One region of the Ornithinibacillus proteolyticus genome, then DNA from elsewhere that is predicted to be linked to it. Evidence: riboswitches for the same ligand, from Rfam matches in the RefSeq annotation. Region 1 holds a riboswitch; the other holds the start of a gene.
What was found. Region 1 has a riboswitch for thiamine pyrophosphate ahead of thiW (energy coupling factor transporter S component ThiW). Riboswitches for the same ligand answer to the same signal wherever they lie in the genome.
Positions count from the first base shown of each region.

Region 2: another riboswitch for thiamine pyrophosphate. It lies ahead of AAIB49_RS03595 (YkoF family thiamine/hydroxymethylpyrimidine-binding protein); the one in region 1 lies ahead of thiW (energy coupling factor transporter S component ThiW).

Region 1 is NZ_JBCPXV010000009.1:56,789-60,207, forward strand. It holds gene thiD (bifunctional hydroxymethylpyrimidine kinase/phosphomethylpyrimidine kinase) at 1-534, opposite strand, end outside; gene tenA (thiaminase II) at 531-1,220, opposite strand; TPP riboswitch at 1,284-1,384, opposite strand; gene thiW (energy coupling factor transporter S component ThiW) at 1,399-1,899, opposite strand; TPP riboswitch at 1,982-2,088, opposite strand; gene AAIB49_RS06455 (zinc metallopeptidase) at 2,844-3,419, shown strand, end outside.
Region 2 is NZ_JBCPXV010000004.1:51,951-55,369, reverse strand. It holds gene AAIB49_RS03605 (hypothetical protein) at 1-64, shown strand, start outside; gene AAIB49_RS03600 (EAL and HDOD domain-containing protein) at 128-1,369, opposite strand; TPP riboswitch at 1,792-1,894, shown strand; gene AAIB49_RS03595 (YkoF family thiamine/hydroxymethylpyrimidine-binding protein) at 1,992-2,582, shown strand; gene AAIB49_RS03590 (ECF transporter S component) at 2,594-3,199, shown strand; gene AAIB49_RS03585 (ABC transporter ATP-binding protein) at 3,171-3,419, shown strand, end outside.

The sequences.
Region 1 (3,419 bases):
CCCACCTTTTATTAATGCGGCTTTAGCACCTAACTCATGAACAATAATTGTAGCGGCTTTTTTCATGTCTTCTAGAGAAGTAATTTTCTCCCCAGTTAAATATTCTGCCTCTGGTATATTTGGTGTGACGACTGATGTTAATGGTAGTAGTTGTTCTCTTAAAAAATCACGTGCAGTGCTTTCAATTAGAGTATCTCCACTTGTTGCAACCATAACAGGATCCATAACATAAGGAGCATCGAGGTTGCTAAGTTGATTGGCAATGATTCTCATCATATCGACAGTAGCAAGCATACCAGTCTTAAAGGCGTGAATAGGCATATCAGATATCACAGATTCCAGCTGTTGTTCAATCATATCCAATGGAATGTGGTGAATCGCTTGCACGCCAGTTGTGTTTTGGGCAACAACCGAGGTAATGACGGACATTCCATAGCTCTGTAACTCTTGAAATGTTTTCAAATCAGCATGGATACCTGCACCCCCACTTGGATCGGTTCCTGCGATCGTTAGTGCACATGGGACTTGTGTCATATCCGCTTCACTACCTTTCCTGAAGGCCACTCTTCGCACGTATAAGCCATTTCCCAAAATGCTAATTCAAGCTCACAGCTTTTACGAAAGGCATCACGTATGCGGTTCTTTTCAGAAGGAGACGCCTCTATGGCAAGGTTATCTAATCGTTCACGCATTTCTGTTGTGGTACTCCTCGTACGAGCATCACTATAAAAGGTAATCCATTGATAAAAAGGATGATCTGGTGTTGGCTGATACGTCTTCATTAATTCGTCGCCAATTTCTAAATAGGTCCATGGGCAAGGTAGTAAGGCCCCTAATATTTCGCCCATAGAACCGGTATGTGCATGGTACAGCATATGTTTTATATAATGGTCGGCAGTCGGTGGTAGTGGGTGTCCTTGGAGGGACTCATAAGGAACACCAATGTACTCACAAAAATTATGATGCGGATGAATCTCATCTTTTAATATAAACTCCATTTTATTGAAGAAATATCGTATATCATCCCGGCTTGAGGATTTAGACGCAGCTAGCCCATAAATTTTCATGAATGCATTAAGGTACTCGAAGTCTGCCTTAATATAATGAGCGATTGCTTCCTTTGGGATATCGCCCTCTCCAATTCCTTTAACAAAGGGATGGTCAAAAATAAGTTGAAATATATCATTGTTTTCTTCTCGTAATGATTCTGTGAATAACATGGATAAACTCCTCCTTAGAATGCGAAAGCTACTAGGAGAGTACCGTAGATATGTGAGGAATATATGCGGCCTCAACTACTTCCCTTCGCTAGCATTACCTAGATCAGGTTAATAAGGGACAAAGGATATACCTTATCTCAGCAAAAGCGCCCCTAGTAGTTTTCAGTGTTTAGTTAATTTACCTTTTCAAATGAATCGAGCGTACATTTTCTAGCTTAGTAATGTGAGATACAACGAACCAACCGAGTATAGCCCCTGGTAAACTACTTACAAGAAACGCTGGCATAAAGGCAAAAGCGCCAGTAGCATTTCCCATAAATAGGTAAGCGAAAGGGACGGAAGCTAATGCTCCGATTACCCCACTTCCGACTCCTTCCCCGATAACTGCCAAACCTATTCTTCCTGACTTTTTATATAAGTAACCAGCTAAAAAGGCACCAATCATACCACCTGGAAAGGCGAGTATGGTTCCGAGTCCGAGTACATTACGAAGCAGGCCAATCATAAAAGCTACAATTACTGCTGGACCTGGTCCAAGAAGAACACCTGTAAGAACATTTATTGCATGCTGCATAGGGTAGGCTCGTGCTACCCCTGCTGGAAACCAAATAAGCTGAGCAGTAACGGTTCCAATAGCTATCAAGACAGCCATCGTTGTAATGAGACGAGTTTTATTCATCGTTCCTCCTTTCTGTAAGGGACACAAAAAAAGCCAGACCCATAGAAGGACCTAGCTTAATTGATTGAGATTAATAGATTGACTAGTCGTCATACTACTTCCCTCCGCTGGTACTAACCAGATCAGGTCCATAAGGGTCGGAAAAATCTATTCCTCTCAGCCCACATTAGGGCGCCCCTAGTAGTTTTACTATTCATTTGTCATGAATCACTTTAATCATATCAAATGAAAAAGCATTTGTCACTGTAGTACTTGTTTTTAGGTGTAGAGAAGATGGGGTTCATAGTGCATGCAAGGTATATTTGGGGGCGTTTTGGTGAAAGAGAGTAAAAGTTAACAGGTGGAGAGTGTCGGTGCCCATTTTTGGCAGGAGGAGAAGGGAAAGGTAACAGAGTTGTAATGTCAGTGCCCATTTTTGGCAGGAGGAGCCGGAAAAGGTAACAGAGAGAGTGTGTCAGTGCCCTTTTATGGTAGAGGAAGCTGGAAAAGGTAACAGAGGGAGAGTATCAATGCCCTTTTTTGGCAGAAGGTTCAGGAAAAGGTAACAGAGGAGGAATGTCAGTGCCCTTTTATGGTAGAAGGAGCCGGAAAAGGTAACAGAGGGGGATAATCAGTACCCTTTTCCAGCTGAACGAGAATAAAAAGATAACAGAGAGAGGCTATCATTACCCTTATCCCATCCGAAAAAGGTAACGGAAAAAGTGTATCAAATTTATAGATTAAATAATTTTTTTTAGTTCATATTCAGTTCATATTTGTTTTTTATACTAATGATATACCCAGAAGATATAATTTTTTTCGTGTTTGTGCAACAAAACACAAACTTATTTCGTATATATATATTGAAAAACAATTCTAATAAGTATAAATCTGGGATGATATTGGCAAGTCTTATAGAAAATGAGACACATCTAGGGGGAATTGTCGTGTTTTTATTTCATCCAATGGATTTTTTAATACTCATTGCTTTTGGACTTGCGCTATGGGCGCAATCTAGTGTACAAGGAAATTTTAAAAAGGGTTCCAAAATAAAGGCCTCCTCTAACATGACAGGTGTAGAGGTTGCGAGAAGAATATTAGACAGTGAGGGGCTTTCTGATGTAAGAATCGAACTCTCTAGACGAGGAACACTTTCCGATCACTATGATCCAACTGCTAAAGTAATTCGATTATCGGAACCGGTTTATCGAGGGAATTCAATTGCATCCCTTTCTGTTGCCGCACATGAAGTTGGTCATGCCATTCAGCATGCGAATCATTATTCGATGTTAGTACTGCGACATAAGCTTGTTCCGTTTGCAAATATTGGGTCACAGCTTGCACCATTTCTTTTAATAGCTGGGTTTATATTTACCCAGGGTAGTATGTTGATAGGAATGGGAATCATCTTATTCTCAGCAGCCGTACTATTTCAGGTTGTTACATTACCAGTAGAATTTGATGCCTCAAGGCGTGCTAAGAATAAACTAATAGAATTAGGTATGATTGCGAATCAAGAGGAACGAGGCGTTAGTAAAGTG
Region 2 (3,419 bases), on a different contig from region 1:
AGTATTTCCACAATGTCCTGTAAGTAAAGAGGACACATATTGGAAACATCATCAAGAAAGATAAAAAGTGATAAGAAGAACTATTGTCCTTGTTATGACAAAGTTCTTCTTAATTTTGGACCTATAATTATACTAATTCCTTTCCAAGCATAACATCCCTTGCCCATTTAACAGATTGTTTATAGAGATTATTGAAGGACTTAGCATTAATCCCTAATTCCCCTGCTAATGCATCCATTTTGGACCATTCTCCTTTTTCCGCAGCACAAACTAAGTTTTTTACAGAAGTTAATGAGGTTTCTTTCCCTAATAATGTATCTTTAATAACCTGCTCGAGAGGAAGATTCTTCAAGATATGAATTAAAGGTTGCTTATAAATCGTATCTACTAATGAAAAGAGACCCGTTAAAAATAATCTTGAACTATCTTTACGATTACCTATGTGAAGTGCTATTAATTCACTCGCCTTTGCTCTTGTTAAACTAAGTTTTATGACTTCTTCTGTTAACCGATCTGATTTATCGTATCGTTCTCGAAATGATATGACATAGATCCATTTTCTAAGTTCGATTAGGCCCAATAATACGATGGATTGTTTAATAGATTTAATCTCATACACGAGTCCGATGGCTGGGGAATTAAGTAATCGTAATAGTTTATAGGAAAGGGACACATCGGACTCAATATATTGTGTAATTTTATCAATATCTGGTTCTTCCTTAGAAAGCTCCGAGATAAGAATGAATAGGTTATGGTGCAGTACAGGTAAGTCTCTCGTCGACAAGGTGACAGGTTTACTGAAGAAGTACCCTTGAAAATATGTATAACCATCTTTTACGCACTGTTCATATTCTTCTCTTGTCTCCACCTTTTCAGCTAGAAAGACAATGGATGTATCCTGAAGACGATTCATAATTCTTAGCTGTTCCGTTCTACTTGTTTTTTGAATATCAATTTTTATAATATCTGCTAAATGAATAAGCTTATGGAAATTCTCATCTTCTTCCCTACATTCAAAGTCATCCAATGCTATTCTGTACCCTAGTTTTTTTAAATTTTGACAGGTTTCTATGATTTGATCTGTCGGCCTAACCGATTCTAATACTTCAATTACCATTAGTTCAGGCTGCAAAAATGTAGGAATAGTATTTTCTAATAAAGTCTCAGTAAAATTAATGAAACAGGGTTTTCCTTCTGAAAGGTCATTAATACCAAACTGTAAAAAGCTATTAATCACTTCAGAGGTGGCATGATTATCATTCCCCGCCAAATATACATTCTCACGTTGGTTATCCCTATATAATAATTCGTAAGCAAACACTTCAAGCTTTTTATTTAAAATTGGTTGCCGTGCTACATATACTTCCATATTCCCACCTCATAAATACGAAATCCTAGTTGAATAATACCATATTACTGTCAAAAACAGACAAAATTTAAGGGTATTTCCCCAATATTATCAATTTTACTTTTTTTCAAACGATTATGCATTACTTGAAATTATGTAAACGGTAGACACTATATCATCAATAGAATACGTTCTCTTTTCCATCCCCTTTCTTTTTTGCAAATACCCGCAACCTCAATTATACAATTTTATAATTTAATTACAAAATATTCATAATATCATGCTTGACTAATTCAATTATCGTGGAATGCAATAATATAAATGTTTTTTACAGCATTAGATCCTACTATTAATAAGTGGTAATCACTTTTTAGGCTAAAAGTCCCCCTTTACATTCGGTCCATATTTGTTTATAGTGTTTTTGTAACATAATTGCATATTATCGTTTGCACTAGGGGAGCTACTTTAAGTGGCTGAGAAGACATTGTCTGACCCTTATAACCCGATCTAGATAATACTAGCGTGGGGAAGTGTAGTTGGCCTTATGTTGTTCTTTTTTGATACTTTTGAACTCCTATACATAACCAAACTGCATTCCCACGGGATGCAGTTTTTTTGTTGCAAAAATTTTGAGGAGGAATTTATGATGAATAACGCTTGTGGTACAAGTAGAATTGCGGGTTGTCAGTTTACGCTTTTCCCAATGAGCAATCAGTTTGTAGAAATTATACTTACAGCTTTAGAAGAGGTGGATACATCAAAGGTATGGAAGGATACAGATGATGTTAGTACTTGTATACGTGGAAAGATGGTCCATATTTTTGATGTAACAAAAGCCATCTTCTTACACGCAGCAAAAACAGGGGAACATGTAGCAATGAGTGGTACTTTTTCAATTGGCTGTCCTGGAGATACTGATGCAGATGTCTATATGGATGAAACAGAAGAACCATTAAACGAAGAGCTTAGTGCTTCCATAACGCAACAGGCAGGCTGTAAATTTGCCTTATACCCATTGGGGAGAGAGGACTATATGGATACAATTTATCAACAAATTGATCTATCGAAGTCACGTGGCGTTACAGTAAGTGGAAGCCACTACGCAACACGCTTGGATGGCGATGTACATGCTATTTTCCGTACGATGCAGGAGGCCTTTCAACAAGTTCAAGAAGAGGTATCTCATGTAACCATGACGTTCACCATTAGTGCAAATAGTCCATCCAATAAATAAGGAGTAATGTCATGTCTAAAAAATGGAATTTAAAAGAAATTATATTAATGTCAATTTTAGGGGTTGTATTTGGGATTATCTATCTCTTGTTCTTTTTTGTAGGTCAAGGAATTACAACCTTACTTACCCCCTTGGGATTAGGTCCCTTAGGGTACGAATTTATTTTTGGTATTTGGTTCATTGTATCCATAATAGCTGCCTATATTATTCGAAAACCTGGTGTCGCATTAACCGCCGAGGTCATTGCAGCTGTTGTAGAAGTATTAATGGGAACTACCGCTGGTCCTACACTTATTCTGTCCGGCTTTATTCAAGGATTAGGTGCAGAGTTAGCATTTGCTTTAACAGGTTGGCGTAAATATACGTTACCAGTACTTATGCTTTCAGGAGTAACTGCTGCCTGTGTGAGCTTTGGCTATCATTTATTTGCCTCAGGGATTATAGCATTAGAAAGTTGGATTATTATTGCTTCTTTAATCATTCGAATTATTAGTGGTGCTATTCTGGCTGGGATATTAGGTAAATGGATTGGAGATCAACTGGCTAAAACTGGTGTATTAAGAGGCTATGCATTAGGAAAGGAATTACGTGAAAAACGTGAATCAAAAGTTGTATAACGAAGCAATCCAACCGTTAATCCAACTAAATAACTTTAGTCTTTGGTACGAAAATAAAGAGCAATCTCCAGTCTTAAACGATTTAACATTTTCTATCTATTCTAATCAAATTGCATTATTAATGGGGACTAGTGGTTCGGGAAAAAGTAGCCTCGCACTATGCTTAAATGGGATTTATCCTGAGGCAGTTGAAGGAATTTCTTCTGGTGATATCTATTTT